DNA from 3 places in the Actinoallomurus liliacearum genome. Region 2 is predicted to be linked to each of the others. Evidence: riboswitches for the same ligand, from Rfam matches in the RefSeq annotation. Region 2 holds a riboswitch; each other region holds the start of a gene.
The links. Region 2 has a riboswitch for ZMP and ZTP ahead of ABD978_RS23465 (bifunctional 5,10-methylenetetrahydrofolate dehydrogenase/5,10-methenyltetrahydrofolate cyclohydrolase). Riboswitches for the same ligand answer to the same signal wherever they lie in the genome.

Region 1: it holds a riboswitch for ZMP and ZTP, as region 2 does, so the genes downstream of both, ABD978_RS31815 (phosphoribosylaminoimidazolecarboxamide formyltransferase) here and ABD978_RS23465 (bifunctional 5,10-methylenetetrahydrofolate dehydrogenase/5,10-methenyltetrahydrofolate cyclohydrolase) in region 2, are expected to answer to the same signal.
Region 3: it holds a riboswitch for ZMP and ZTP, as region 2 does, so the genes downstream of both, ABD978_RS02245 (serine hydroxymethyltransferase) here and ABD978_RS23465 (bifunctional 5,10-methylenetetrahydrofolate dehydrogenase/5,10-methenyltetrahydrofolate cyclohydrolase) in region 2, are expected to answer to the same signal.

Annotation. Positions count from the first base shown of each region.
Region 1 is NZ_BAABHJ010000027.1:44,424-54,522, forward strand. It holds gene ABD978_RS31785 (hypothetical protein) at 1-767, shown strand, start outside; gene ABD978_RS31790 (class I SAM-dependent methyltransferase) at 788-1,552, shown strand; gene ABD978_RS31795 (SRPBCC family protein) at 1,732-2,664, shown strand; gene ABD978_RS31800 (zinc-dependent alcohol dehydrogenase) at 2,661-3,830, shown strand; gene ABD978_RS31805 (hypothetical protein) at 3,903-4,139, opposite strand; gene ABD978_RS31810 (RDD family protein) at 4,762-5,847, shown strand; gene ABD978_RS31815 (phosphoribosylaminoimidazolecarboxamide formyltransferase) at 6,063-7,214, opposite strand; ZMP/ZTP riboswitch at 7,244-7,326, opposite strand; gene ABD978_RS31820 (acyl-CoA dehydrogenase family protein) at 7,573-8,721, opposite strand; gene ABD978_RS31825 (hydroxymethylglutaryl-CoA lyase) at 8,718-9,650, opposite strand; gene ABD978_RS31830 (acetyl/propionyl/methylcrotonyl-CoA carboxylase subunit alpha) at 9,654-10,099, opposite strand, start outside.
Region 2 is NZ_BAABHJ010000016.1:149,302-159,400, reverse strand. It holds gene ABD978_RS23485 (sugar-binding transcriptional regulator) at 1-256, opposite strand, end outside; gene ABD978_RS23480 (FGGY-family carbohydrate kinase) at 253-1,749, opposite strand; gene ABD978_RS23475 (galactitol-1-phosphate 5-dehydrogenase) at 1,746-2,792, opposite strand; gene ABD978_RS23470 (substrate-binding domain-containing protein) at 2,823-3,803, opposite strand; gene ABD978_RS23465 (bifunctional 5,10-methylenetetrahydrofolate dehydrogenase/5,10-methenyltetrahydrofolate cyclohydrolase) at 4,512-5,390, opposite strand; ZMP/ZTP riboswitch at 5,415-5,496, opposite strand; gene ABD978_RS23460 (HD domain-containing protein) at 5,567-6,214, shown strand; gene ABD978_RS23455 (GNAT family N-acetyltransferase) at 6,255-6,728, shown strand; gene ABD978_RS23450 (NUDIX hydrolase) at 6,854-7,252, opposite strand; gene ABD978_RS23445 (uracil-xanthine permease family protein) at 7,417-8,823, opposite strand; gene ABD978_RS23440 (PucR family transcriptional regulator ligand-binding domain-containing protein) at 8,923-10,099, opposite strand, start outside.
Region 3 is NZ_BAABHJ010000001.1:473,164-483,262, reverse strand. It holds gene ABD978_RS02265 (phosphoglycerate kinase) at 1-591, shown strand, start outside; gene tpiA (triose-phosphate isomerase) at 588-1,394, shown strand; gene secG (preprotein translocase subunit SecG) at 1,524-1,766, shown strand; gene ABD978_RS02250 (RNA polymerase-binding protein RbpA) at 1,841-2,212, shown strand; ZMP/ZTP riboswitch at 2,314-2,396, shown strand; gene ABD978_RS02245 (serine hydroxymethyltransferase) at 2,416-3,681, shown strand; gene ABD978_RS02240 (M20/M25/M40 family metallo-hydrolase) at 3,853-6,447, opposite strand; gene ABD978_RS02235 (MFS transporter) at 6,477-7,751, opposite strand; gene ABD978_RS02230 (ATP-grasp domain-containing protein) at 7,748-9,007, opposite strand; gene ABD978_RS02225 (ATP-grasp domain-containing protein) at 9,018-10,099, opposite strand, start outside.

The DNA.
Region 1 (10,099 bases), on a different contig from region 2:
CGCTGGAGAACTCGACGGTCTCCCGCCAGCTCCTGCTGAACGCCCTCGAGGCCGCGCTGTACATCGTGCGCGACGGCCCGAGCCAGCGGGTCTCCTCGTATCTCGCCCGCTTCTGGGGCCGGGAGCAGGACCGCGCGCTCGAGGCGCTGTTCTCCGCCGAGCCGGGACAGGGTCTGCTGGGCGATCCGCGCCGCCTCGTCGAGGCGTCGATCGACCTGGCCCCGCGGCTGGGCCGCAAGACCTACTCGTTCCACTCGCTGCTCACCCTCAACATCCTCATCCACCAGGTCAGCAAGGTGGCCGGCGCGCCGGACGCCGACCTGGCGCTGCAGACGCCCGGCCGCCAGAGCGCCCTGATGATGCGCGGGGTGGTGATGGGAGCGCTGATCAGCTCCAATGACGTGGAGCTCGCCGAGAAGTACCGTCTGGAGCTGGAGCGCACACCGGTGTACGCCGCGCTGGAGGAATGGTCCTTTCCGACCTACACGCGGGACGGCCGGATCAGCTCCGACTTCACTCTGCCCAGCTCACTCCTGCTGCGGAACACGGCGGTCGAGGTGTTGCGGGAGATCAAGACCTACAACGACGCGTACCTGTACTACCTCGTGTCGACGTACCTTCCGCTCGCGCTTCGCCGCGACCCGACCTTCGGGCGGCGGATCACCGAACTGATCACGACACTCCAACAACGCGCCGCCGGTTGCCAGGACAAACGAATCCGGGCCGCCTGCAATGATCTGGTGCGGCAGCTCAAGGGCGTGGTGTGACCATGCCAGAGGGGGGACGAATGGGCAGGACGTACCAAGACGTCGCAGACTTGACCCGGGAGCGGTGGGAGGCGAACACCGATTACTGGGTGAAGGTGATCCGGGAGAGCCGTGACCGGTACCGCACCGAGCTGACCGACCGTGCCGTCCTCGACGCGATCGGCCGCTGCGCGGGCCTGCGGGTCCTGGACGCCGGCTGCGGCGAAGGGTACCTCGCCCGCACCCTGGCGTCCCGTGGCGCCCAGGTCATCGGTGTCGACGCCTGCCAGGGCCTGATCGACGCCGCGGACGATCTGCCGGTCGAGGGCACCGGCTCCGCGTCGTTCACCCGGGCGAGCGTCGACGAACTGCCGTTGGAGGACGAGTCCTTCGACCTGGTGGTGTGCAACCACCTGTTCAGCCACCTGCACGACCCGTCCCGGGCGATCCGGGAGTTCGGCCGGGTGCTCAGGAGCGGCGGCCGGCTGGTGATCCTCACGCTGCACCCCTGCTTCTACACCGGGAACGCCGAGCGCGGCGCGAGCACGAGCGTGCCCGCGGCGGAGTACTTCGCCGGGCGGGGCATCGATCAGCACTTCATGGTCGACGGGCTCCGCTCGCCCTCGAAGATCACGTCCTGGCTCCGCCCGCTGGAGTTCTACTCCAAGACGCTCCGGGACGCCGGGTTCGTCATCGCGGACCTGCGGGAGCCGCACCCGTCGGACGAGCAGCTCGAGAACGACCCGTGGTGGCGGACGGGGTTCCCAACCGCGATCTTCATGCTCCTGGTGGCCGAGCGCCGGTGACCGCGGATTAGCCGATCTTTAAGCAATCCACCCACTAAACCGACATAACGGGGGGTAGGGCCGGGTTTCGTAGGCTCCATTTTCTTCTCTGGAGCGTCTCCGGCCGTGGGCCGACGACCTGAGCCGCGGCCGGCCGCGGCGAACCTGCCGCGATCACGGCGAATCGGCAGGTGAAGAACATGACTGATGAAGATCGGCGCAGAGCCAATCGCCTCGCTCGCACCCTGGGACTGGCCAGCCTCGGTCTGGGCATCGCCCCGCTGACCGCCTCCGACGTCGTGAGCCGGATCTGCGGCGTGGACGACTCGAGGACGGGGCGCGCGATGGTGCGCCTGGTGGGCGTACGACAGCTGGCGCACGCGGCGCTGCTGCTGGGCAGCCGCCTGCCCGGCCCGCTCGTCTGGACCCGGGTCGCGGGCGGTGTCCTGGACCTGACCACCCTGGGCCTGGCGGCCTCGAACCGGACGGGCCTCCGGCGCAACCGAGCCCTGGCGGTGACCGCGGGGGTCGTCGGGATCACCGCGGTCGACCTGTACGCCGCGGTGCGCGGGATCCGGCGCCGGGATCTGGAGCGCGTCCGCAGGAGCACCGTGCAGGCCGTCATCACCGTCAACCGGCCGCGTGACGAGGTCTATCGCTTCTGGCACGACGTGGAGAACCTCCCCGAGTTCATGATCCACCTCGTCACCGTCCGTGACCTCGGCGACGGGCGGTCCCACTGGAGGGCCACGGGCCCGCTCGGCAGGACCCTCGAGTGGGAGGCCGAGATCATCGACGACCGCCCGAACGAGCTGATCGCCTGGCACGTGACCCATGGGCTCATCGCCGGCAACAGCGGTACGGTCGGCTTCACCGACGCGCCCGGCGACCGGGGCACGGAGGTCCGGGTCACGCTGCACTACGCGCCGCCCGGAGGAGCGGCCGCCGCGGCGTTCACCCGCCTCCTGGGCGAGCACCCCGACCAGCTCGTCCGTGACGACCTGCGCAGGTTCAAGCAGGTCATGGAGACCGGCGAGGTCGTCCGCTCCGAGAGCGCGCCGGAGGGCACGCTCACGAAGCGGCAGCTCAGACAACGTCCGGCCCAGCCCATGGCGAGAGGAGCACTCCGATGAGAGCCAACTGCTGGATGGGCCGCGGGAAGGTCCAGGTACGGGACGTCCCGGACCCGCAGATACTCAACAGCCACGACGCCATCGTGCGGGTCACCTCGACGGCGATCTGCGGATCCGACCTGCACCTGTACGACGGCTTCATCCCGACGATGGAGAAGGGCGACGTCCTCGGCCACGAGTTCATGGGCGAGGTCGTGGAGGTCGGTCCGGAGGTCCGCGACCTGCGGCCGGGCGACCGAGTGGTCGTTCCCTTCCCGATCGCCTGCGGGAACTGCTGGGCCTGTGAGAACGAGCTGTTCTCGATCTGTGAGAACTCCAACCCCAACGCGGGGATGGCCGAGAAGCTCATGGGGCACTCCCCGGCCGGGATCTACGGCTACAGCCACATGCTCGGCGGCTTCCCCGGTGGGCAGGCGGAGTACGCACGGGTGCCGTTCGCCGACGTCAACCCGATCAAGATCGAGGACGACCTGCCGGACGAGAAGGTGCTGTTCCTGTCCGACATCTTCCCGACCGGATGGATCGGGGCGGAGATGGCGGACATCAAGCCCGGTGACGTCGTCGCGGTGTGGGGCGCCGGTCCGGTCGGCCAGTTCACGATCGCCAGCGCCTTCCTGATGGGTGCCGAGCGGGTCATCGCGATCGACCGGTTCCCGTACCGGCTGCACCGTGTCGAGGAGATGGGCGCGGAACCGCTCGACTACGAGGAGGGGATCGACGTCCCGGACGCGCTGCGCGACATGACGGGCGGGCGCGGCCCGGACTCCTGCATCGACGCGGTCGGCATGGAGGCGCACCACGCCACGCCGATGTACGCCTACGACCGGGCCAAGCAGGCCACCCGGTTGGAAACCGACCGGCCGTTCGTCCTGCGCGAGGCGATCATGTCCTGCCGCAACGGCGGAACCATCTCGGTGATCGGCGTCTACGGGGGGCTGGTCGACAAGTTCCCGATGGGCTCCTTCATGAACCGGTCGCTGACCATGCGGGGCGCGCAGTGCCACGTGCAGAAGTACCTGCGGCCCCTGCTGGACCGGATCCGGCGCGGGGACATCGACCCCAGCTTCGTGATCAGCCACCACATGAGCCTGGACGACACTCCCCGCGGCTACCGGATCTTCCGCGACAAGCAGGAGCAGTGCAACAAGGTCGTCCTACACCCCTGAGCGTCCGCGACGCGACCCGCCAACGGGGTCACCGGATCGACGGGGTCAGTGTCGAACGCGCGGGCTCTTGAGTCACCGCTCCGGAGCCGGAGCGATGCGCAGGACGGCGTTGCCGCTGGCGATCGCGACCAGCGTGATCGCAAGGCCGTTCATCACGGAGGTCGCGCCGGCGTTCCCTGCCAGTTGGACGCTGAGGGACGTGCCGGGGGCGGTCCCCTGCAAGCTGATGCCCTCGCCGGTGATGGCGGTCACCTTCAGCTCGTCCACCCCGAGCCTGGCCGGCACCGGGATGCGATCGTGCGGGGACACCTGGACCTCGCATCGTCCCCTCCGGCAGGCGCCGAGATCGGTGCCGTTCGCCGCGCGGGGCAACCGCGTTCCGGACCCCGCCGAGGTCCGCGGCACCGGCCAGGGCGGCGACGTCGGGCCGCTGGGCGGTACGGGACCTCCACGGGGCGGCATCGGCTCGGCCGGCCGCGTCGCCGGTGAGGCGGCCGGCGACGTCGGGCCCGTCGGGGCGCCGCCTCTCGCCCCCCGTGACGAAGCCGTACGCGACACGCCGTCCCCGCCTCCACAGCCGGTGGCGGCCAGCGCGACGACCACCGCGAGCATCGCACGCCCGATCCCGCCCATCGCCGCCCTCCCGGAGGTACCCCGCGACCCGAGCACCCTGCCCGAGCCCACATCAGATCCCTACCCTGTGCGACGACTCGCTCACCCGGCGCTTTCGGTGAGTGCCCATCACCGCCGGAGGCCGGAGCCGAACTTCCGGCCGCGCGGCCCGGTCACCGCCTCGCATGACTCCTCGCCACCCACACCATCCCGCCGGGGGTACCGCGCCGCCGCCGCGAATTCGACCGGTTCGGCCAGGTCCGGCCGTTTCTCGTCTGGAGGCCTGACAAGATCATTACCGATCTCTACACTCCGGCGCGTGTACGCCGCTCCCCCGCCTCCGCCGCCCCCGTACTCCGTGCCGCCACTGCCGGAGGGGCCACCGCCGGCCGACCGCGCCGCTCCGCGAGTGCGGCGGTTGACGGCCTGGGGCATCGACACGCTGCTGCTGTGGGGCGCGGCCGTCCTGCTGGCCGTCATGACATGGGCTCGGCTGCACGGCCAGTTGGTGGACGACCTGCCCTACAAGGGGTTGTCCGCGGCCGGTGGCCTGCTGCTGTCCGGTGGGAACGTGGAGAAGGCGGCCACCGACTTCGGCACCGGGCTGTGGGACACGTTCGTCCTCGACGTCGAGCAGGCCCTCATCCTGCTCATTCTGATCCAGTTGCTGTACCAGTTCGCCATGCACGCCTGGCTGGGGCGCACGCTCGGCAAGGCGGCGATGGACCTGCGCGTCCGCGCGGTCACCGGCGACGACCGCCGCCCCGGCCGGGGGAACGCCTTCCGCCGCGCCGTCGTCACCACCGCGGGCGGTACCGGGCTGTACTGCGCGGCCTGGATATTCCTCCTGGAGGGCCTCTTCTTCCTGGCGCTGGTCACCTGGCTGCTCGCCGTCGCCGCCTTCGCCGCCACCAGCCTGCCCGCGTTGTTCGGCGGCCGCCGCCGTACGCTCGCCGACCTGTTCGCCCGGACCGCCGTCGTCCGCGCCCGTACGTACCAGCGCGTCGCGGCGACCGCGCGGCAGGGCGCCGCCCTGGCCTGGGACGGCGCCCAGGCGGCCGGGCAGGCCGCCCGGGACACGGCGCGCGAGCAGGCCGCCCGCCTCGCTCAGGCGGAGAACATGCGGCGCGCTCTGAACTCAGAGCGCGCGGACCAGGTGCGGGGCATGGGCAGGCGGCTCGGCGGCCGGCTCAAGGACACGTATCGGGAGCGCGCGTCCGGCCGGTCGCCCCGAGAAGCGCCACCGCTCCCGAACCCCGGCCCGACGCCGGCCCTGCCGCCGCCGCGACCGCGATACGACCCGCTCCAGGGCTCGTACGACCTGCGCGCGCCGCAGGCACCGTACATCCCGCCGCAAGCGCCGCCCCCGCCCCCCGAGGAGCGGCCCCACCCGGACGACCGCTGACCAGAGCCGCCGAACACGGCGACACGGACGCCCGCGGGCGCGGCGACGCGGGACGCGGCGGACACAACGCTCGGTGAACACATCATCGACAGCGCGACAAAACGACATAAATAACTATGATTTGGAGCGCGTCGATCAGCTTCACCGAGCCTTCGTGCCGGCCACCGGACACCCGTCGCCGGGTCATCGGTCATCGGCGGGGTGCGGAAGCCTCGTCAGTGATGAAACAGCCTCAGGCCGGTGCGGACGAGCGTGATCCGGTGCTCGCGGCAGGCGGCCTCGACCTCGTCCGACCTGATCGATCCGCCGGGCTCGGCGATGTACCGAACGCCGTGGCGACGGGCGTGGTCGACGTTGTCGCGGAACGGCAGGGCCCCGTCGGAGGCGAAGGCGACGCCGTCGAGGCGGCGGAGCCACCGGGCGCGGTCGTCGGCGCTCAGCTCCCCGGCCGGTGCGGACAGCGCCTGCGCCAGGCGCTCGCCCTCGTCCGGGGTGAGGTCGCCCTCGATGAAGCGGAGCCGCCAGTTGATCCGGTCCTGGCGCCGGACGTCGGGTCGGAAGGCGAGGGCGCGAACGGCCGAATGGCGGCGCAGCCACCAGGTGTCGGTCTTGGCCCCGGCCAGGCGGGTGCAGTCGACTCGGGACTGCTGGCCGGCACCGATCCCCAGCGTCATGCCACCACGCAGGTAGCACACGGAGTTCGACTGGGTGAAGCGCAGGACCGCCAGGCCCAGCAGCAGATCCTCCGCCGCCTCCTTCGGAAGCGCGCCGTCCGTCTGGTCCAGCAGGGCGGTGGAGAGTCGGACATCGTCGCGGTCCTGGCCGAGGCGCAGGCCGAAGATCTCCCGTTCCTCCCGGGGCGGAGGAACGAATGTCTCGTCAGCCTCGATGACGATGAAACGGCCCTTCTTCTTCCCGCTGAGCCGCTCGACCGTACCCGGCTCGAAGCCGGGCGCGATGATGCCGTCGCAGAACACGCCGGCCAGAAACTCGGCGAGTTCGGTGTCGACCGGATGCGAGACGGCGGCGAAGTCGCCGTAGGACGATCTCGGGTCGGCGTCCCTGGCGCGCAGATAAGCGCTGGTCAGAGCACCGATGCCGGTTCCGGCCAGGCCGTAGGGTTCTGCGGCGACCTCGTCGACGGGCCCCGCCACCGCGACGCCCGCGGGTGAGACGTGCTTGAAGGACGCGGCCGCCGGCCTGCCGAGGGCCCGGCTCGCCTGCCGCACCAGTTGCCACCCGTTGAGCGCGTCCAGCAGGTTGATGAAGGACGGTTCTCCGTGCAGTACGCGCACCGGCCACCTGCCGGGCGCCAGGGGTACGGCGCGCGCCGTCTGGTGCGGGTTGGTCCCATAGCGCAGCTCCACGTCATGGCCTCCTCAGCGGACATCGCTGACGGAGACGCCCAGGCGGTCGACGCTCACATCGGGTCGGCCGCTCCCCGGTGGTCGTCCACCCTCGCCAGTCGCGGCCCGGCCCACCCTACTGGCAGAGCGCAGGAGTGGTCACGCCGCCATAGCCGGAGGGAGGCCACCGGACGGAACGCTCGGTGAAGCCTCGGACGGCGGCCCCCGAACTGGGACAAAGGACCCCGTCCGGGAGCCTGTCGGTCGACTTCACCGAGCCTTCGGGCCACAGGCCGACGGCGAGAAGCGCCCGCCCCAGCCACACGAACGCCGGGGACGGCGGCACGCGGCCCCCGGGGTACGTCGGCGGTGGTGTGGGTCAGCGGGCGGGGAGGCCGAGGTGGCGGGCGATGAGCATCCGCTGGACCTCGGAGGTGCCCTCGCCGACCTCCAGGATCTTGGCGTCCCGGTAGAAGCGGCCGACCGGGTACTCGTTCATGAAGCCGTAGCCGCCGAAGATCTGCGTCGCGTCGCGGGCGTTGTCCATGGCGGCGTTGGAGGCGACCAGCTTGGCGATCGCCGCCTCCTTCTTGAACGGTTCGCCGGCGAGCATCCGCGCCGCCGCCGCGTAGTAGGCGAGCCGCGCCGTGTGCGCCCGCGTCTCCATGTCCGCGACCTTGAACTGGATCGCCTGGTACTCCCCGATCGCGCGGCCGAACGCCATGCGTTCGCGCACGTACTTCAGGCACTCGTCCACGCAGCCCTGGGCGAGACCGACCGACAGCGCGGCGATGGCGATGCGGCCCTCGTCCAGGATCCGCAGGAACTGGGCGTAGCCCCGGCCGCGCTCGCCGACGAGGTTCTCCTCCGGGACGCGGACGTCGTCGAAGGACAGCTCCCGGGTGTCGGAGGCGGACCAGCCGACCTTGGAGTACTTCTTGCCGGCGGTGAACCCCGGCGTGCCCGACGGCACGATGATCGTGGAGATCTCGCCGTCGCCGGTCAGCGCCGCCACGGTGACCGCGGCGGTGACGTCGGTGCCCGCGTTCGTGATGAACGCCTTCGACCCGTTGATCACCCAGTGCCCGTCCTCGAGGCGCGCGGTGGTGCGCATGCCGCCGGGCACGTCGGTGCCGCCGCCGGGCTCGGTCAGCCCGAACGCCGCCAGCCGCTCCCCCGAGCACAGCCGGGGCAGCCACTCGCGCTTCTGCTCCTCGGTGCCGAACCGGTGGATCGGCATCGCGCCGAGGGAGACGCCGGCCTCCAGCGTGATCGCGACGGAGGAGTCGACGCGGGCCAGCTCCTCCAGCGCGATGCACAGGGCGAAGTAGTCGCCGCCCATCCCGCCGTACTCCTCGGGGAAGGGCAGCCCGAACAGCCCCATCTTCCCCATCCGGGCGACGATCTCGTACGGGAACGCCTCGCGCTCGTAGTAGTCGCCGATGACCGGCGCCACCTCGTCCCGGGCGAACGTCTCGACGGTACGGCGCAGCGCCTCGTACTCCTCGTCGAGGGTGAATCCGATCATTGGTCGCTCCCTTGTTCTCGGGACAGGGCCTGGACGACGCGGGACGGGCTGGGGCGTCCGAGGCGTTCGGCCATCCAGAGGCTCGTCTCGGCGAGGCGGTGTACGTCGACACCGGTCTCGATGCCCAGGCCGTCGAGCATCCACACGAGGTCCTCGGTGGCCAGGTTCCCCGTCGCGCTCTTGGCGTACGGGCAGCCGCCCAGGCCGCCCGCCGAGGCGTCGACAATGGTGACGCCGCAGCGGAGCGCGGCCAGGGTGTTGGCGAGCGCCTGCCCGTAGGTGTCGTGGAAGTGCACGGCGAGCCGCCCGGCGTCCACGCCGGACTCCAGCAGCGCGCCGATGAGGGCGGTGACGTGCCCTGGAGTGGCCACGCCGATCGTGTCGCCCAGGGACAGCTCCGTGCAGCCGAGGTCGAGGAGGCGGGTGGCGACCGAGACGACCTGCTCGATCGGCACGTCGCCCTCCCACGGGTCGCCGAAGCACATCGAGACGTACGCGCGCACGTCCAGGCCGCCCGCGCGGGCCCGCTCGACGACGGGCGCGAACATCTCCACCGACTCGTCGACCGTCCGGTTGAGGTTGCGCCGGGCGAACGTCTCGGTCGCGCTGCCGAAGATCGCGATCTCGGTGACGCCCGCGTCGAGGGCCCGGTCGAGGCCGCGCTCGTTGGGGACCAGCACCGGGTAGCGGACGCCCGCCGCGCGCTCCAGCCCGCCGAGCAGTTCGGCGGCGTCGGCGAGCTGCGGCACCCACTTCGGGTGCACGAAGCTCGTCGCCTCGATCACCCGCAGCCCGGCGCCGGCGAGGCGGGTGATGAACTCCCGCTTCACCTCGACCGGGACGACCGCCGATTCGTTCTGCAGGCCGTCGCGGGCTCCGACCTCGTAGACCGTGACCTTGGCGGGCAGCCCGTCGAGTGGCACGCGCATCGTTCAGTCTCCCTTCGGGGTGACGACGGCGAGGACCTCGTCCAGGGCGACCTGCGCGCCGGGCTGGACGGTCAGCTCGCCTACCACGCCGTCGACCGGCGCGGTGACGGTGTGCTCCATCTTCATCGCCTCGACGATCACCAGCGGCTGGCCGGCGACGACCTCGTCCCCGTCGGCCGCCTTGACGGCCGCGACCGTGCCCGGCATGGGGCTGCGCACGGCGCCGGCCGCGGCGGTGGTCTCGGCGGTCCGCGCGGCGAGCGGCTCGGTCTCCTTCAGCGACCAGACCCGCCCGTCCCGGCCGAGCCAGCACACGTCTCCGTCGCGGACGCACGTGAAGCGCGTACGGTCCCCGGCGTGGTCGACCAGCAGGTGCGCGCCGTCGCGGCGGGCCGCGACCCGTACCGGATCGCCGCCGTCGACCGAGACCTGCGCGTCGGCGGCGCGGC
Region 2 (10,099 bases):
CGGCGGGGACGACGACCGCGTCCCGCAGGCCATAGCGCTGGGTCAGGGCGCGTTCCAGCGCGTGCCGGCGATGCCGCGGGTGGACGATCTGGATCCGCACGATGCCGGCGGCGCGGGCCTCGGCGAGCATGCGCCCGACCTTCCAGCGGGTCAGGTGCAGCGCGCGGCCGATCTGCTCCTGCGTCAGGTCGCCTTCGTAGTACATCTCGGCGACGCGCAGCAGTTGGTGCTCGTACTCCGGTTCCTCGGCGGTCATCGCCGTCCCCCGCTCAGGGCGTGGGCCAGGTCCCGGGTCGCCTCCGTGGCCTGCCGGTACAGCGCGTAGCCCTCGTCGTAGGCGTCCGCGGGGGACGGCTCGACGAGCGTGGTCACCGGCGTGAACGCCGCCGCCGCGGCGGCCAGGTCCGGATGCTCGTCGGTGACGGCCGCGGCGATGACCGCGCAGGCGCGCAGCGTCAGGTTGTCACCGGCCACCAACCGCAGCGGCCGGCCCAGCACGTCCGCGGTGACGCGCAGCCACAGCGGGTTGCGGCGAATGCCGCCGGAGACATAGATGTCCTCGACCGGCACCCCGGCGTCCAGGAAGGAGTCCAGGACCTGACGCGTCCCGTACGCGACACCTTCCACGGCCGCGCGGTACAGCTGCGCCGGTGTGGTGCCCAGCGTCAGCCCGAGAACGGCGCCGCGCAGCCGGGGGTCGCGCAGCGGCGTCCGGTTGCCCATAAAGTAGTCGAGGACGACCAGCCCGTGCTCGCCGGGACGGACCCGCTCCGCCTCGGCGAGGAGTTCCGGCAGCCGCTCGCGCGTTCCGCCGAGGATGTCCTCGCACACCCAGCGCAGCACGGCGCCGGCCGATACCTGTCCCCCTTCGACGAGCCAGAAGCCGTCGCGGAGGGCGTCCGGGTACGGACCCCAGATGGCGGGGGTGAACACCGGTTCCTCAATCTCGGCGACGAAGGCGTTGGACGTGCCGCAGACCATCGACAGGCGGCCCGGCGACAGGCCTCCTGTCGCCAGCAGGGACATGTGCGCGTCGATGCCGCCGACGGCGACGACCGGACGGCCCCGCAGCCCGAGCTCCGCCGACGCCCCGCGGGTCACCTCACCCGCGGGCGCGCCCACCGGCAGCACGACGGGCGGCAGCTTCTTCGCCAGATCCGGCACGCCGAGCAGGTCGTACAGCCCGGCCGGATACCCCTCGCCGCGCGCGACGTGATTGGCCTTGCAGCAGGCGTTCATCCGCGAGCCGGTCCACGTGCCGGTCAACCGCCAGGTCAGGTAGTCGACCGCCTCGACGATGCGGGCGGCGGAGCGGTACGTCTCCGGCTCGTTGCGCGCCAGCCACATCGCCTTCGGGACCAGCCACTCCACGGCGTCGGCCCCGCCGGCGTAACGCAGCACCTCATGGCCGCTCTCCGCCGTCAGGTCGGATTCGGCACCGGCCCGGGAGTCCATCCACAGGATCGCCGGACGGAGCGGGCGTCCCGCCTCGTCGAGCACGACGACCGTCGAGGCGGTCGTCGCCAACCCGACGCCCGTCACCTCCGGGTCGCCCGCCGTCGTCAGCGCCGTACGAGCGGCGACGACGATGGCGCGCCACCACTCGTCGGGGTCCTGTTCGGCCCAGCCCGGTCGCGGGTACCGCGTCGGGTACCCGTGCTCTCCGGTGCCCAGGACCCGCCCGTCCGCGTCGAACACGGCGACGCGGGCCCCCTCCGTCCCGAGGTCGATCGCCAGCAGCGCGGTCATGTCTCCTCCCCCGGCCGGAACAGCACCTTCGAGCTGAAGATCGAGCGTTCGCCGAGCCGGCGCATCGTCTCCGGGAGCGCGTCGAGACCGAGCTCGTGCGTGATCATGAACTTCCAGCGCAGGGATCCGGCCGCCATGGCGTCGGCCGTCGCCCGCCATTCGTCGCCGGGGAACGGCGCGGAGAAGGAGTTCCACGCGCCGTGGAGGCTGATCTCGCGGCGGAGGAAGGTGTTGAAGGTCGATTTGGCGAACTCCACCGGGGCGTGGGGGATCCCGATGAAGGCCGCCTCACCGTGCCGGGCGCACAGCGCGGCCGCCAGGTCCACGGTCGCCGGGTTGCCGGCCGATTCGATGACGACGTGGTAGCCGTCGCCCGCGAGGTCACGCGCCTCCTCCGCGCCGGTCGCGGTCTGGCCCGCCCCGGCCTCGCGCGCCATCGCGACCTTCTGGTCGTTCACGTCGACCGCCAGCACCTCGGAGGCACCCGCCAGCCGCGCCCACTGCACCGCGAACAGGCCGATCGGCCCGGCCCCGATCACGGCGACCCGCTGGCCGATGCCGAGCCGGGTCCGCCAGATCGCGTGCAGGGCGATGGCGGCCGGGTCGATCATCGCGGCCGCCTCCGGGGCCACCCGGTCGTCGACACGGAAGAGGTTCGACGACGGCACCGTGACGTACTCCGCGTAGGCGCCGTCCCGCCTGCTGCCGAAGTAGTCGTAGTCGGCGCAGAGGCTGAACTTCCCCTGCCGGCAGGGGTCGCAGGCGAAGCAGGGGATCAGCGGAGGCACGGACACTAGGTCGCCCTCGGCCACCCCGTCCGCGCCGGGACCGGTCGCGACGACGACGCCGGCGAACTCGTGTCCGCAGATGATCGGCATCCGGTGGGCGCCGGCGCTCAGCATGCGGGCGATGTCGGAACCGCACACCCCGCAGGCCGCCACCTTGACCAGCGCCTCCCCCGGCCCCGGCTCCGGCCTGGGCACCTCCTCGACGCGGATGTCGCCGGGCGCGTGGAGGACGGCCGCACGCATGGTCTCAGGCACGAACGTTCCTTTCTGTGGATCTGTCCCGGGTCACGAGGAGGACCGGGCGAAGACGGTGGCGCCGGCGAGTCCGGCGGCGTTCGACGGATCGACGAGGGCCGTGCCGGCGTCGACGTAGGAGGGCGCCTGCCCGCCGTCGTGCGCCTTTGCCGCGGTCTGCACGGCCAGTTCGCCCTCATGGATCGGGTCGTTGAGCGCGGTGGCGACGTACTGCCCGTTCGGGATCTGCTTGACCGCCTCCATCAGCCCGTCGACCCCGGCGACCTTGACGTCGGTGCGCTTGTTCTCGCGCAGCACCTGCAGGACCCCGAGCGCCATGTCGTCGTTGTGGGCGTACACGGCCTTCACGTCGGGGTTCGCCTGCAGGAGGTCCTGCATCGCGGTGACCGCCTTGGACCTGATGTAGTCGCAGTACGGCCCCTCGACGATCTTGATCTTCGGGTTGGACGCCACCCCCTTGTGGAAGCCGTCCCGGCGGTCCCGGGCCACCGCGCCACCGGCGTCGCCCTGGATCTCGATGACCTTGCCGCCGGCGGGCCCGAGCGCCTTGGCGACCCGCTCGCCCACGATCTGGCCCATCTTCACGTTGTCCCGGCCGACGTGGGAGAGCGCGCCGGAGGGCACTGGGCGGTCCACGGTGATGACCGGGATGTTCGCCGCCTTCGCCGCGGCGAGGCCGGGGGCGACGCCCTTCGGATCGACCGGGTTCACCAGCAGGACGTTCACGCCGCGGGTGATCAGGTCCTGGATGTCGTTGTTCTGCTTCGTGACGTCGCCGTTCGCGTCGGCGAAGAGCAGCTTCGCCCCGGCCTTGGCCGCGGCCTGCTGGGCGCCGTTCTTGAGCTGTACGTAGAAGGGGGACTGCTGGGTGACCTCGCTGAAGCCGATGACCAACTGGCCGCTCTTCTTGGTGTCCGCGGCCGAGGTACCGCCCGGCTGCGTCGACACCGAACACGCCGTCGCGGCCACGGCGATCGCCGCAACCGCCCCAACAAGGGAGATCCTTCGCATTCTGCCCTCCAGGTCCGTTTCTGGGCACCAGACCGTAGGCGCGGCGTTCACAAGGGCGCAACATGTGCGTAATACTTTGCTCATGTGAGCGCGGTCACCTCGTCCCCCGACCGCTGAAGATGGCGAACATCGCAGCTGACCTGCGGATCCACTGCTCCGACGGGGCGGCCGATCGAGCCGACGACCACGCCGCGGTCCACGCGCGTTGAGACCCGCCGCCCCGCTCCGCCAAACCCCGACCGCACGTCACCGCCCCTGCGGCCACGGCATGGTCACCGGCGTCCGCTGCGCATAAAACGCACAGGACACCAGGGATCAGGACGCGCCCCATGCGCCATTACCGACGCGGATGATCAAAAGGTCGTGATCGCACCGGGGAGGCCGTCGAACTTGTGCCTCACCTCGGGCCTTGCCATTCTGCCGAAATGTGCCGAAAAAGGTATCGGCGCGCTCCATGAAGAGCGCGCCGAACCTCCGCCGCAGATCCTGGCCGAGCATGAGCGATCGCCCGTAGGCGCCGCCGTCTCAGCGAGGTCCGCGCCTACATGAGCCGCGCCAGACCATGCGCCGCGTCGAGCGGCTGATCGCACTCTGAGCGCCGAAGATCACGGCCGGATCCTCGCCGACATCTTGGGACCTCATAACGGACGGCAAAACCACGCCGAACGCCCGCGAACATCGGGACGCACCGGAGCCGCGCAGGGGAATTCATCCGGCTTTCTCGTCGGATTCCAGGCCCAGTTGGCGGGCCGCGGCCTGCACGGTCTGTTCGAGCAGGACGGCGATGGTCATGGGGCCCACACCGCCGGGGACCGGCGTGATGAGGCTCGCGCGGGTGAGGGCGGTCTCGAAGTCCACGTCACCGACGTTGCCGGGGTTGTAGCCGGCGTCGATCACGACGGCGCCGGGCTTGACGTCCTCGCCGCGGATGAACCGCGGCCGGCCGACGGCGGCGACCAGGATGTCGGCCTGCCGCACGATCGACGCCAGGTCGGCCGTGCGCGAGTGGCAGTACGTGACCGTGGCGTCGCCGGCCAGCAGCATCATCCCCACGGGCCTGCCGAGGATGGCGCTCCGGCCGACCACGACGGCGTGCCGGCCCGTGAGCTCGACGTCGTACTCCTCCAGCAGCCGCATGATGCCGCCGGGCGTGCAGGACGCGAAGCCCGGCAGCCCGAAGCTCATCGCGCCGAACGAGTGCAGCGTGAGCCCGTCGACGTCCTTCCCCGGCGCGATGGCCTCGAAGGCGGCGCGCTCGTCGATGTGCGGTCCGACCGGATGCTGGAGCAGGATGCCGTGCACTCCAGGGTCCTGCGACAGGGCGGTGACGGCGTCGACCAGCTCCGCCGTCGTGGTGGTGGCCGGCAGTCCCACGTGCCGCGAGGCGATGCCGGCCTTCTCGCAGCGGGCGCGCTTCATGCGGACGTAGGTCACGGACGCGGGGTCGTCGCCGACCAGCACGGTCGCCAGGCACGGCGGCGTGCCGGTCTCCCGGGTGATCTGCGCGGCCCTGGCGGCGCTGCGCTCGACGATGCGGCGGGCCGGGCCCGCGCCGTCCATGAGACGGGCGGTGTGCGTCTGGGTCACGGGCTGCTCCTGAACGGTCTGCGTGAGGGCGGCCCAGGCGCACGGCACGATCGAGCGGGCCGCTCCCCGGTGGTGCTCCACCTCAGCGCCAGTCACGGCCCGAGATTCACTCTAGTGACTCCGCTCGCACCGGGAACACTCTCTGGGGCAGGACTCGCGTTCCCGGGGGGTGTTCGATGACGATCTCCGAACGGTCGGCGGCCGGTGTCACCGTGCCGGACACGAAGCTGGCCGCCGAGGCCACCGAGTTGATCCGCGACGTCACGGACGAGCTGATCTACCACCACTCGCGGCGGGTGTACTGGTTCGGCAGTCTCCAGGGCCGGGCGCGCGGCCTGAGCTGGGATCCGGAGCTGCTCTACATCGGCGCGATGTTCCACGACGTGGGCCTGGGCGAGGCGCACCGCGGCAGCGGGCGGCGGTTCGAGGTGGACGGCGCCGACGAGGCCCGTCGTTTCCTGCGGCGACACGGTGTGCCCGAGGACAGCGTCCGGCGGGTCTGGACGGCCATCGCCCTGCACACCACACCCGGCATCCCCGAGTACCTGGAGCCGGAGGTCGCCCTGGTCACCGCCGGCGTCGAGTACGACGTGCTGGGCATCGGCTACGACTCCATCAGCGACGCCGACCGGGCGGCGGTCGTCGCGCTGCATCCGAGGCCGGATTTCAAGCGGCGCATCCTCCGGGCCTTCACCGAGGGTGTCGCGCCGCGCCCCGAGACGACCTTCGGCAACGTCAAGGCCGACGTCCTGGCCCACTACGTGCCCGGTTTCACCCGCGGCGACTTCGTGACGACCATCCTGGAGTCGCCCTGGTCCGAATAATGGGGTTCGGTCATTCGCCGCAGCTCAGTACGGTGTGCCGGTGATCACTGAAGCGACCTGGGCGATCGGCCCCGAACCGGTCGAGACGGCGGGGCTGCTGCGGACCTATTTCACCGACGTCGCCTCGCGCTACTACGGCAGGCCGGCCACCGAGGCCGAGGTCGACGCCGCGATGGCCGAGGATCCCAGCGACGACCTCGCCTGCTTCCTGGTGGGGCGGTACGCCGGGGTGCCGTCCGGCTGCGTCGGCCTGCGGCTGATCTCCCCCGGCGTCGCGGAGCTGACCCGGCTGTACGTCATCCCGGCCGGGCGGCGCACCGGCGGCGGCCGCGCGCTGCTGGCGGCGGCCGAGGACGCGGCGCTCCGGCTCGGCGCGCGCACGATGCGCCTCGACACCCGCCGCGACCTGGTCGAGGCCCGCGCCCTGTACGCCGCCCAGGGATACCGGGAGATCGAGCCGTACAACAACGGGCCGTACGCCGACCACTGGTTCGAGAAGCACCTCGGCCACTGAGCCCCCGGGCCCTGATCCCTGGCGATCGCTGCCCCTACGGCGCAGTGAACGCCAGTGAGCGAATTCACTACCGTCGCACGAGCGGCCCGGGACCCCGGAAGGGCGGGAGGCGGTATCGCAGGCGCTCAGCGGAGGTGACCGGACGCCCGCAGGTCGTCGAAGATGAGCTGATCGACCGGGGACACCCGGTCACGGTCGGCGTAGGAGAGCCAGACGACCTCCTCGATCTCGCTACTGGGCTCGAGAGTGCCGTGATAGTCGCCGATATAGCAGGTCATCCGCACCGTCACGCCGTCCCGATGGCCGTGCGCCTGCGCCTCGTACGTGCCCAGGGGCGCCACCGTCTCGGGGACGATCGAGACGGTGAGCTCTTCCCGGACCTCGCGGGCCAGGGTCTGCATGTCGCTCTCCCCCGCCTCCCGCTTGCCGCCGGGAAAGTAGTAGGCGTCCTTGCCACGCGAACGCGTGCTGAGGACCCTGCCATCCTCGACCCTGACCCACGCCACCTTGTCGATGACCGACATCTCGCCTGCTCCGATCCCCGGACGACCCTGACCCGCCCGACCCTACCGAGCGTGGCACGCGCCGCCCGGGGGCGGGCGTCGCGGGCCGCCGTGGAGCGCCGGGCGAAGCCGGGCGGCTCGGGTCGCGTGGGCATTTCGTGACCATCCACCAGGCCCTTACCGGATCACCGTGCGTCTTCGTCGGTCTCGGGGCGGCGCTCCGGGGCGCCGGGGACGACGTCGCGCTCGCCGGGCGCGATGACGCCCGCGCCGGTGTCGCGCGGGGTGCGCTGGACGGCGTTGAGGACGTGGTAGCCGAGCAGGACGGCGACGGTGCCGAGCGCGATGCCCTGCAGCGGGAAGTCGCTGGTGATCTTCAGGGTCACGTTGCCGATGGCCAGAATGAGGCCGGCGGCGACGGGGACGAGGTTGACCGGGTCGCCGAAGTCGACGCGGTTCTCGATCCAGATCTTCGCCCCGAGCAGGCCGATCATGCCGTACAGCACGACCGTGATGCCGCCGAGGACGCCGCCGGGGGTGGCGGCCACCAGCGCGCCGAACTTCGGGCACAGGCCGACCAGGACCGCGACGATCGCGGCGACGTAGTAGGCGGCGGTCGAGTAGATGCGCGTGGCGGCCATGACGCCGATGTTCTCGGCGTACGTCGTGGTCGGTGCGCCGCCGACGGCGGTCGCCAGCACGGTGGTGGCGCCGTCCGCGGCGATGGCGCGGCCGAGATACGGGTCGAGGTCGGCGCCGGTCATCGCGGCGACGGCCTTGACGTGGCCGGTGTTCTCCGCGATCAAGGCGATCACCGGGGGCAGCGCGACGAGGATGGCCGAGGTCTTGAAATCGGGGGCGTGGAAGTGCGGGAGGCCGAACCAGTCCGCCGTCTTGACGCCGCTCAGGTCGACGCGGAAGTGGGTGGTGACCTTGCCGCTGCCGTCGGGGGCGGTGATCCGGCCCGCGGTCCGGTCGAGGAGCCACGACAGGACGAAGCCGAAGACCAGGCCGATGAGGACCGCGATCCGCGACCAGAAGCCGCGCAGCACGACGGCGCACAGGACGACGACGGCCAGGGTGGCGAGCGCGACCCACTGGTCCTGCGGCCAGTAGACGTCGGCGACGACCGGGGCGAGGTTGAAGCCGATCAGCATGACGACCGCGCCGGTGACCACGGGCGGGAAGATCCGGTGGATGACCTGGGCGCCGAGGACGTGGATGACCAGGCCGACGACGGCGAGCGCCGCACCGGCGACGAGGATCGCGCCGGTCACCTGGGCGGTGCTCCCGCCGGCCGCGCGGATGGCCGCGACGGCGCCGACGAAGGAGGCGCTGCTGCCGAGGTAGCTCGGCACCTTCCCGGCGGAGACCAGCAGGAACAGGATGGTCGCGATCCCGGACATCATGATCGCGAGGTTCGGGTCCAGCCCCATCACGACGGGGAACACGAACGTCGCGCCGAACATGGCGACGACGTGCTGGGCGCCGATTCCGACGGTGCGGCCCCAGGACAGGCGCTCGTCCGGTCCGACGACCTCGCCCGGCGCGGGTGTGCGCCCGTCACCGTGCAGTTTCCAGCCGATCGCCATGGGGTCCTCCCGGGGGGGTCGCCGCGCGGGCATGGCGTAGTGGCCCGCCCGCGCTCGTGGAGCCGGTGCCTGCCCGACCCGCGCGCGGGCGGTCGGGCCTCAGATTCCCCGCATGCGCAGGACGTGCAGCGCGAGCGTGAGGTTGAGGCGGAGATGGGCGTCGTCGGTGAACGGACCCAGCAGGCGCTCCAGTTTACCGATGCGGTAACGGAGCGTGTTGTAGTGGAAGTGCAGCCGGCGGGCGGTCTCCGCGACGTTGAGGTTGGTCTCCAGCAGCACCTGCAGGGTGCGCCGCAGGTCGACGGCCTCGGGGTCCTGGTCACCGGCAAGTTCGCCGAGGGTCTCCCGGACGAAGGCGTGCAGCTCGGCGGTGTCCTCGACCAGGCTGAGCAGCCGGAAGACGCCGAGCTCGTCGAAGTGCACGACCGCTCCGTCGCCGTTCATCTGCCGCCCGACGCGTACCGCCCTGATCGCCTGGTCGTACGCGGACGGCAGGTCGCCGGGCTGCTGCGCCACCCGGCTCACCCCGGTGGAGAACGTCCGGTCCTGGTCGGCGAACACGGCGGCGGCGTCCTTGGCCAGCGCCGGCACGTCGCAGGCGTCGGCGGCGACGACCGCGACGACCTCGCCCGAGAATCCGGCCACCGCGGCGTTGCGGTCCCGGCGCCGGACCGCCGAGGTCCACGCGGCCACGAGCCGGTCCTGGAGGACGCGCTCCTCGGGACCGCGCGCCGGTCCACGGTCGAGGGCGGCGACGACCACGGTGGCGGACCGGCCGAGGTCCCAGCCGAAACTCGCGCTGTGCGCGATGACGTGCTCGTCGGCGCCGGACCGGCCGGTGAGGACGTCACGCAGGAAGTCGGCGCGGTACTTGCTCTCCACGGCCGACACGGCCTGCTGCTTGGTGATGACGAGGGCGACGACGGTGGCCACGCGTTCGAGGATCCCGACGTCGGCCGCCGCCACCCCGGCCACCGCCATCCGCCCGTAGGTGAACCCGCCCGCGACGACGGGCACCGAGATCGGCCCGGTCCCGGGGTCGTCGTCACACGTCACCGGCCCGGCGGGATCGGGCGCGGGCTCTCCCGGCGCGGCGTCGGTGGGCCACACCGGAGCGACGTCGGCCGGCGGCACGTCCGGGAGGACCTCCGGCATGGGCACCTCGCCCTCCACGGCCGGCGGGACGTCCGTCAGCGCGCTCTGCAGCCGGGCCAGGAGCGCCTCGTCGCCGGAGGCCGCGAGCCGGCGGCCGTCGCCGTCCAGGACGGCGACGGCG
Region 3 (10,099 bases), on a different contig from region 2:
GTCTCCGACAAGCTCGGCGTCATCGCCAACCTCCTCGGCAAGGTCGACCGCCTGATCATCGGCGGCGGCATGGCGTACACCTTCCTGAAGGCCCAGGGCCACGAGGTCGGCAAGTCGCTGCTGCAGGAGGACCAGCTCGACCAGGTCCGCGGGTTCATCGAGGAGGCGGCCAAGCGCGACGTCGACCTCGTCCTGCCGGTCGACGTGCTGGCGGCCACCGAGTTCGCCCCCGACGCGGAGCACGAGGCCGTCGAGGCCACCGCGATCCCGGCCGACCGCGAGGGCCTGGACATCGGCCCGCGCACCCGTGAGCTGTTCGCGAGCAAGCTCGCCGACGCGGCCACCGTCTTCTGGAACGGCCCGATGGGCGTGTTCGAGTTCGACGCCTTCGCCGGCGGCACCCGCGCGGTGGCGGAGGCCCTGATCGCCTCGGACGCGTTCACCGTGGTCGGCGGCGGCGACTCGGCCGCGGCCGTGCGCAAGCTCGGCCTCGACGAGGACGGCTTCTCCCACATCTCGACCGGTGGCGGCGCGAGCCTCGAGTACCTCGAGGGCAAGACGCTGCCCGGCCTGTCCGTCCTGGAGGACTGATCGTGGCATCGAAACCCGCCCCGCAGCAGCGGAAGCCGCTCATCGCCGGCAACTGGAAGATGAACCTCACCCACTTCGAGGGCATCGCGCACGTCCAGAAGGTCGCCTTCGGCCTCAAGGACGCCGACTACGAGGCGGTGGACGTCGCGATGCTGCCGCCGTTCACCTTCATCCGCAGCATTCAGATGCTCGTGGACGCCGACAAGCTCAAGCTCGTGTACGGCGCGCAGGACGTCTCGCCGCACGAGAAGGGCGCCTACACCGGCGAGATCTCCGCCGCGATGCTCGCCAAGCTCGGCTGCACGTACGTCCTGGCCGGGCACTCCGAGCGCCGCCAGTACCACCACGAGGACGACACGCTCGTCAACGCCAAGGTGAAGGCGGCCCTCAAGGACGACCTGACGCCGATCCTGTGCGTCGGCGAGGGTCTGGAGGTCCGCAAGGCCGGCGAGCACCTGTCCCACACGCTCGCCCAGGTCGAAGGCGGTCTGCAGAAGGTCCCGGCCGACCAGGCGCAGCGCATCGTGATCGCGTACGAGCCGGTGTGGGCGATCGGCACCGGCGAGGTCGCCACGCCGGAAGACGCGCAGGAGGTCTGCGGCGCGATCCGCACGCGGCTGGCCGAGCTGTACAGTGGAGACCTCGCCGATCAGGTCCGCATCCTCTACGGGGGCTCCGTCAAGGGCGGCAACATCGCCGGCATCATGGCGAAGCCGGACATCGACGGAGCGCTCGTCGGTGGAGCGAGCCTGGACGCGGGGGAGTTCGTCAAGATCTGCAGGTATCGCGAGCTACCCGTGTGATCTTGCGCATCAGACTGCGCGTTTCTGCTGAACCACGCGGTGGAACGTCGTACCCTCGATAGCGGATGACCTGAATACGCGAACATTCCCCGCGAGCAGCGGGGTGAATCACGAAAGCGCTGAACTGCTGTGATCATCACAATCTCCATCGTGCTCATCATCACGAGCGCGCTGATGGTGCTGCTCGTCCTCCTGCACAAGGGGAAGGGCGGTGGGCTGTCGGACCTGTTCGGCGGCGGCATCAGCTCGTCGCTCGGCGGGTCGTCCGTGGTCGAGCGGAACCTCGACCGGTTCACGATCGGCGCGGGCGTGATCTGGTTCGCGTCGATCATCGCGCTGGGTCTGCTGCTCAAGCACGGCCATCACGGCTGAGTACGAGCCAAACCCGCAGTGTGTTGACGGCCGCCGCTTCGCGCAGCGGCGGCAAAGGAAGCGAGGAGTAGTCCGTGGGTAGTGGCAACGCTATTCGGGGTAGCCGAGTCGGTGCTGGCCCGATGGGAGAGGCCGAGCGTGGTGAGGCGGCCCCGCGCGTCTGGGTGAGCTTCTACTGCGCGAACCGGCATGAGTCCCGGCCGAGTTTCGCGACCGACGTCGCGGTTCCCGACCAGTGGGACTGTCCCCGGTGCGGGTTCCCCGCCGGTAAGGACCCCGAGAACCCGCCGGCGCCGCCGCGCAATGAGCCCTACAAGACGCATCTCGCCTACGTGAAGGAGCGGCGCAGCGACGCCGACGGCGAGGCCATCCTCGAGGAGGCGCTGGCCAAGCTGCGCGCCGAGCGCGCCGCCATCCACGCGGCGATGCAGCGCGCTCGCAACTAGCTCCGCGTATCGCAGCACCGTTCGGCCCGGTCCCGCCTCGGCGGAACCGGGCCGAACGCGTCCCGCGCGAAATCCCGATCGACGGCGGAGCCGTCCGTTAGGATGTGATCCGCGACTGGCGCATGAGGTGGAGTTCACCACCGGGGAGCGAACAGATCTGGCACCGCGCGCCTGGGTGCTGGGAGCCCGTATCTGGAGGCCCCATGCACCAGCCGCCCCTGTCCCACCTCACCGCCGCCGATCCCGACGTGGCCGGGCTGATCGAGGCCGAGGCGCAACGGCAGCACGACAAGATCCGCCTCATCGCCTCGGAGAACTACGTCTCGCCCGCCGTGCTGGAGGCGACCGGCTCCGTCCTCACCAACAAGTACTCCGAGGGCTATCCCGGCAAGCGCTACTACGAGGGCCAGCAGGTCGTCGACCCCGTCGAGGAACTGGCCAAGGCGCGTGCCCGCGAGTTGTTCGGCGCCGCCCACGCCAACGTCCAGCCGTACTCCGGCTCGCCTGCCAACCTGGCCGTCCACCTGGCGTTCCTGAACCCGGGCGACACGTTCCTGTCGCTGGAGCTCGCCCACGGCGGTCACCTCACCCACGGGTCGCCCGTGTCGATCACCGGCAAATGGCTGCGGCCGGTGCACTACGGCGTGGGCCGCGAGACCGGCCGGATCGACCTGGACGAGGTACGCGACCTCGCTCGTGCGGAACGCCCGAAGGTCATCCTCTGCGGCGGCACCGCGATCCCGCGGACGATCGACTTCCCAGCGTTCGCCGAGATCGCCCGCGAGGTCGGCGCCGTCCTCGTCGCGGACATCGCGCACATCGCCGGGCTCGTCGCGGGCGGCGCGCACCCGTCGCCGGTCGGGCACGCGGACGTCATCACCACGACGACGCACAAGACCCTGCGCGGCCCGCGCGGCGCCATGATCCTGACGACCGAGGAGCACGCCACCGCGATCGACAAGGCGGTCTTCCCCGGCCTGCAGGGCGGCCCGCACAACCACACGACCGCCGCGATCGCGGTGGCGCTGAAAGAGGCCGCCCAGGAGGATTTCAAGGCGTACTCCCGCCAGATCGTCGCGAACGCCCGGGCCCTTGCCGCCGCGCTGACCGAGCGCGGGTTCGACCTCGTCTCCGGTGGGACCGACAACCACCTCATCCTGATCGACCTCACGAACAAGGAGATCGGCGGCAAGCCGGCGGCCAAGGCGCTCGACCGTGCGGGCATCGAGCTGAACTTCAACACGGTGCCCTTCGACCCGCGCAAGCCGTGGAACCCGTCGGGCATCCGGCTCGGCACCGCCGCGATCACGACTCGCGGCCTCACCGAGGAGCACATGCCGTTCGTCGCGGCGTCGATCGACCAGGCCGTCGCGTCCGCCGACGACGAGGCGGCCCTCGACAAGGTCGCCGCGGAGATCCGCGAGCTGCTCGGGGGTTTCCCCATGCCCGGCTGGGCCGCGACGCCCTGACCCGCGACCGATGAGAAGGACCCGGCAGCCGACGGCACGCCGGGTTCTTCCCTCATGTCCCGAGAGAAGCGCTGATCCCGGCGCCCGTCCCTGCCCCCGCTCCGTCGCGCGGTGAGCCGACGAGCCTGGCGGCGCCGCCGCCAGGCTCGTCCTCGCCGATGGGCCGGTCCGTCAGATCGCGCGGGCCGGCTGGTTCTTGTCGTTCTGGCGGGCCAGCTCGATGAGCAGCAGCACCTGGGCCAGGCAGGCGTTCTCGAAGTCGCCCAGGTGCAGGCTCTCGTCGAGGCCGTGCGCCCGGCAGTCGGGGTCGGAGCCCGCGCTGGTGACGAGGATCGCGGCGTCGGGAAAGGCGTCGGCGAACTCCGCGATGAACGGGATCGTCCCGCCGATCCCGACGTGGACGAGGTCGCCGCCGTACGCCAGGCCGTAGGCGCTGCGGGCCGCCTCGAACGCCGGGCCCGTGGTGTCGACGGCGTACGGCCGGCCGGCCTTGCCCGCGGTGACCTCGACCTCGACGCCCCAGGGAGCACGGTCGCGCAGGTGCTCGATCAGCTTCCGCTGCGCGGCCGGGGCGTCCTCGCCCGGCGCGAGGCGGAGGCTGACCTTGGCGCGGGCCGTCGCGGTGAGCGTGTTGGACGCCTTGGCGACCGGGGTCGCGTCGATGGCCAGCACGGTCAGCGCGGGCTTCGTCCAGATGCGTTCGGCGACGGTGCCGTCGCCCAGCAGCCGGACTCCGTCGAGCAGGCCCGCCTCGGCGCGGAACCGCTCCTCCGGGTAGTCCACCGCGGGCGCGGGCGCCGAGACGAGGCCCTCGACGGCGACCCGGCCCTCGTCGTCGTGGAGGGTGGCCAGCAGGCGGCACAGCGCGGTCAGGGCGTCTGGGGTGGCCCCGCCGTAGATGCCGGAGTGCACGCTGTGCTCCAGTGCCCGTACCTCGACGATGACGTCGGTCATCCCACGGAGGGTCGTCGTGAGGGACGGCGTGCCGACGTCGAGGTTCGTGGAGTCGGCGAGGACGCAGACGTCCGCGGTGAGCTTGTCGCGGTGCCGTTCCAGGAACGCGCCCAGCGTCGGCGAGCCGATCTCCTCCTCACCCTCGACGAAGACCGTGACGCCGACCGGCGGCCGGCCGCCGAAGAACCGGAGCACGGCCAGGTGGGCGGCGATGCCCGCCTTGTCGTCGGCCGAGCCACGGGCGAACAGGCGCCCGTCCCGCTCCTCCGGCTCGAACGGCGGGCTCGTCCAGCCGCCGGGGTCACCGGTCGGCTGGACGTCGTGGTGCGCGTACAGCAGCACGGTCGGCATGTCCGGCGGCGCCGGGAAGTGCGCGACGACCGCGGGGCGGCCGCCCTCGATGTCGTCGAGGATCTCCACGTCGGCCGCGCCCGCCTCCTTCAGCAGCCGCGCGGTCAGCTCCGCCGAACGCCGTACGTCCGCCGCGTGGGCGGGATCGGCGCTGACGGAGGGGATCCGGATCAGGGCGTCGAGGTCGGACCGTACGCCGGGCAGGAGCTTGCTCAGGGTCTGCCGAACGTCGTCGCGCATGGAGGCGTCATCCTTCGCGTTCGATGCGGCCGGGATCGTCCGCATGTCGATCAGGGAGGCGGCGTGCTCGGCGATGTCGGCCGCGGCCCGCCGGTCGGGGCCGGTCGCCAGGACGTACCCGGCTCGTCCCCGGAAGTCGGTGAGGGAGGGCATCACGTCGCCGACCCGGTTCAGCTCGCCGATGCGGACGACGCCGTCGACGGCGGTGGCCTCGTCCAGCCCGGTGATCGCGACGATCCGGCCGGGAGGCGGGGTCAGGAGCCGTACGGCGCACGTCGCGGCCGGCACGTCGAAGGGGGCCGGCAGCCGGTCGTACGCGTAGGCCAGGGCGGTGGCCTCGGCCATGTCGACGCCGACGACCAGCTCGAGCATCTCCCAGTACCGGGCCCCGCCCCAGCGAGGGTTGATCTCGACCACGGTGGCCCGGTCGCCGTCGATCATGACCTCGGTGTTGGTGGGGCCCCACATGTAGCCGATGGCGTCGAGGGCGGCGAACACGGCCTCGGTGGCCGTCTTGACGACCTCGGGCGGGTGCTCACCCGGCATCTGGTGCGCGATCTCGACGAAGTGCGGCGGTCCCGACGTGTGCTTGGCGGGGACGATGAGCGCGCGGTGCCGCCCGCCGGCGCTCATCGTCTCGACGCTGGTCTCCAGCCCGGTGAGGAACTCCTCGGCGAGCACGCCCGCCGTGCGGGACTCGGGCGCGGTGTGCGCCCAGGCGTTCGGGATGTCGTCCGGAGTCCGGACGAGGGCGACGCCCCGGCCCCCGTTGCCGTCGGCCGGCTTCAGGAGGACGCCTCCGGGACAGGTGTCGAGGAACTCGCGTACCTCCTCGACGTCGGTGCAGACGCGGTGGGCGATCGTCTCGACGCCGCGCTCGGCGAGCCGGCGCCGCATCGCCGCCTTGTCCTGCGCGAGCGTCACGGCCTCGACCGGGTTCACCCGGACACCGAGGGCCTCGCCCACGATCGCGGTGGGCAGCAGCGCGTGCTCGGTGGCCGCGATCATCGCGTCGATCGGCCGCCAGGCGTGGATCTCCCGGGCGCAGGCCAGCAGCGCGTCGACGTCGGTGACGTCGGTGCTGAACGTCCGCAGCGCGAGCTTGCGTTCGAAGGTCTCGTCGGTGCCGGTGCGCACGATGGCGGTCAGCGTGACGGGCACACCGAGGAGCTTGCCGATGATCTCGGGACGCGCCCCGACGAACACCAGGTGAGGGAACATCTTCGGTCCGGTCCAATCGTGTCGTGAAGTCAGGGCGTGGTGGTCGTCTCCGCCGCGACGGTCGGCCGCTCGTGCCGGACGCGTTCCCGTTCGGCCCACCGCGAGACCCGCGGGGACACCGCCCCGGCGGCCGCGAGGACGACGCCGAGCACGATCCAGCCCGTACGCCCGGTGGGCAGGACGAGGGCGGTGATGATGAACGGGCCGGTCACGTCGAGGAGCGAGGTCCCGAGGTTGAAGACCGACAGGAAGCGGGTGCGGGACGCCTCGGGGGACAGCAGCAGGGACAACCCCCAGGTGCCGGCCGCCTGCCACATCTCGGCGAAGGTCAGGGCGAGCGTGCCGACCACGAGGACGGCGCCGGCGGTCCAGGGCGCGATCGGCAGGTGACCGTCCGCCGCGACGAGCAGCAGGGCGCAGCAGAGGAGCATCCAGCCCGCGTTGCGCAGCGCCCGCGCCGCTCCGGTCGCGTCGTCGGTCTGCCGGGTCATCCGCACCTGCAGGAGGACGACGAGCACGGTGTTGATCGCGACCAGCACGCTGACCATCGGCTTGGGCACCAGGTGCCGCGAGACGATCCACAGCGGCAGGCCGATCGACAGGATGAACCGGTGCATGCTGAGCACCCCGGTCAGCACCGCCGAGACGAGGAACGCGGGGCGGGTGCGCACGCGGTCGGGCGCCTCGCCCTTCGGCTTGCGCACCGGCTTAGGCGGGTTCTGCAGCACGATGCCGCGCAGCAGCGCCGCGGCGAGGATGAACGACGCGGCGTTGCCGAGGACGACGCACAGCAGCGAGACGCGGCCGGGGGACAGCAGGGCGAGCGACGCGAGCAGCGCGCCGAGCGTGAACCCCGCGTTGCGGATGCTGCGCAGCGCGCCCGCCGTCTTGACCCGGTTCTGTTCTCCCACGGCGGAGGTGACGAACGACAGCAGGATCGGCTGGCTGGCCCGCTCCGCCAGACCCAGGAACACCGCGACCGCGACATATCCGGCGAAGTTGTGGATGAAGGCGTATCCGATGAAGGCCGCCGCCCGCCACAGCTGGATGCTCAGCAGGATCGCCCGCACGCCGATCCGGTCCGCGAGCGAGCCCCACAGCACGGATGAGAAGAGCCCGATGAAGGCGCCCAGCGTCAGGCCGCGTCCGATCTGCGTCGGCGTCAGGTGCAGGACGACGCTGAACAGCACGACCGACGCCGAGGTGAACGCGCCGTTGCCGGTGGAGTCGATGATCGAGACGATCAGCAGGCGCCGGGCGTTCGGGGACGCCCACGCGCCGTCCCCCAGGTTCGGCCGCCTCACCGGACCGTGACCCGGATCAGGCGGGCCGCGCTCTCGACGCGCTCCCACGCCTGGCCGGCGTCGTCGCCCACGGCCATGACGTGGCCGATCCGGTCGCGGGAGGCGCGGGGCGCGGCGACGCGGTCCCCCGGGGCGGCCGTGACCGTGGCGGCCCGCACGCCGGGCGCGGCGGTCGCCTCGTCGAGGCCGGTGACGCCGTCCAGGACACCGGACGTGGCCGTGAGGAACTTCACCGCCGCCGCGCGTACGGGCGTGGCCGGGATCGCGCCGACCGGTCCGTCACGGCCCATCAGCGAGGCGTACGCGCCGAGGAGCGGGAAATCGTACGCGATCCGGACCAAGTCGGTGATGCGGTCGCCCGCCAGCCGCCCGGCGCACTCGATCAGTACCGGGCCGGCCGCGGTGACCATCCACTCGCAGTGCAGGATGCCGAACTCGTACCCCGACGCGTCGACCAGGGTCTGTATCCCGTCGAGCAGGTCCTTCCGCACGGCCGCGCCGACCGGGGCGGGCACCACGTGTCCGATCTCGACCGGATGGCGGCCGGGCAGCACGCGCTTGTCGGTGACGCTGCCGAAGACGACCTTCCCGCCGGCCACGAGGCACTCGACGCTGACCTCCGAGCCGTGCAGGCGTTCCTCGACGAGGTAGCGCGTGAACGGCGGCGGGTCGAACCGTACGCGGCCCTCGGCCGTCGTCGTGTGCCGCCAGGCCTCGGCCAGGTCGTCCCCCGGGTCGAGGAGCACGACGCCCTGGCTGCCGGACCGCCCGGTCGGCTTGAGGACGAGCCCGCCGCCGCCCGGCCCGTCGCCGGCCAGCTCGCCCGCCGCCCTCTCCAGGCCGGCCAGGTCGTGCACCTCGCGCCACCGGGGGTTGGGAATCCCGGCGGCGTGGGCGACCTCGCGCAGCCGCAGCTTGTCCCGGAAGATCTCGGCCGCGTGTACGCCCGCGCCGGGCAGGCCGAGTTCGGCGGCGATGCGGGCCGAAGCCTCGGTCGTCATCTCGTCGATGGCCGGCAGCACCCGCTCGATCACGGTGCCGGCCGGCAGGGAGTCGATCAGGGCGCGGGGCTCGAACGGGCCGATGTAGTCGCAGGGCACGAGCGCCTCGACGGTCGGCAGGCTCTTCGCCTTCTCTCGCAGGCCGCGCTGCTCGATCACCTGCGGATGCTCGATGACCACCATGGTCTCGCCCGGCATCTGCTCCTGCAGGCTGCTGATCAGTTTGACTCCGCAGCCGATTACCAGTGTCGCCACGAGGCCCCTCTCAGCGCTCCGTCACCGGTTCGATGATGAGGCTGCGCTCCAGTTCGCGGATGCGGTGGTAGTCCTTCTCGATGGCGTCCCAGTCGGACGCTCCTTGGACGATCCAGCCCAGGCTCGTGCTCATCCCCGTCGTCTGCGGGACGACCTTGCCGTTCTCCGGCAGGGACATCGCGTAGAACGTCGGCATCTTCCGTACTTCCTCGAAGATGTCGATGTTGCGCAGCTCGCCGTTGCTTTCGGCGGCGAGCCAGACCGTCCGTACCTCCTGCTGCAGCTCGTACCACGGGACGTACTCGCCGTCGGCGTAGTGCCGCACCGTACGGTCGATCTGGTTGTCGCCGGTGGCGAGCGAGCCGGAGATCATCATGCAGCTGCCCGAGTAGCGGGCCGCGAGCTCGATCAGGCGTGGGCCGTCGGGCGTGAGCATGACCTCCGCGTGCGTGGAGCCGTTGCGGATGCCGCAGGCGTGGGCGGCCTGCGCGGTGTACTCCCACAGCGGCCGCACGACCGGGTCGTCCGGGGCGAGGAAGTCGGCGACGTCGTAGATGCCGATCTCGCCGTCCCGCGTGCGCTTCTGGTAGACGCAGACGTCGACCAGGCCGTGCTGCCCGTTCACGGAGTACAGGTCGACGATGTACTCGGTGCCATCCGCGAACTCCTGAATGATCACCTTGTCGTTGACCTGGCCGTAGTGGTTGAGCGTGCCGAGCAGCCGGTCGAAGTACCGCCGCCAGTCGTCTCCCGCCTCGATCAGGCGGACGTCCTCGGCGCCGCTGCTCTTGGGGGGCTTGATGACCAGCGGGCGGCCTTCGAGCCCGGTGCTCTTGAGCCAGTCGGCCACCTCCTCCGGATCGGAGGAGCAGATCGTCCGCAGGTGCGGGACCCCGTCCCTCTCAAGGGACTTGGCCATCAGGGCCTTGTCGCGGTGGACGGGGGACGACCCCGGCACGTTCCCGGTGCCGGGGAGCACGGCGTCGACGAGCTCGCCGGCGAGTTCGACGCCCGGCTCGAGGCCGGGGACGATGCAGATCGGGTCGTATCCCTTCACCGTCGCGACGAGTTTCTCGAAATCGCCGTCGAAGT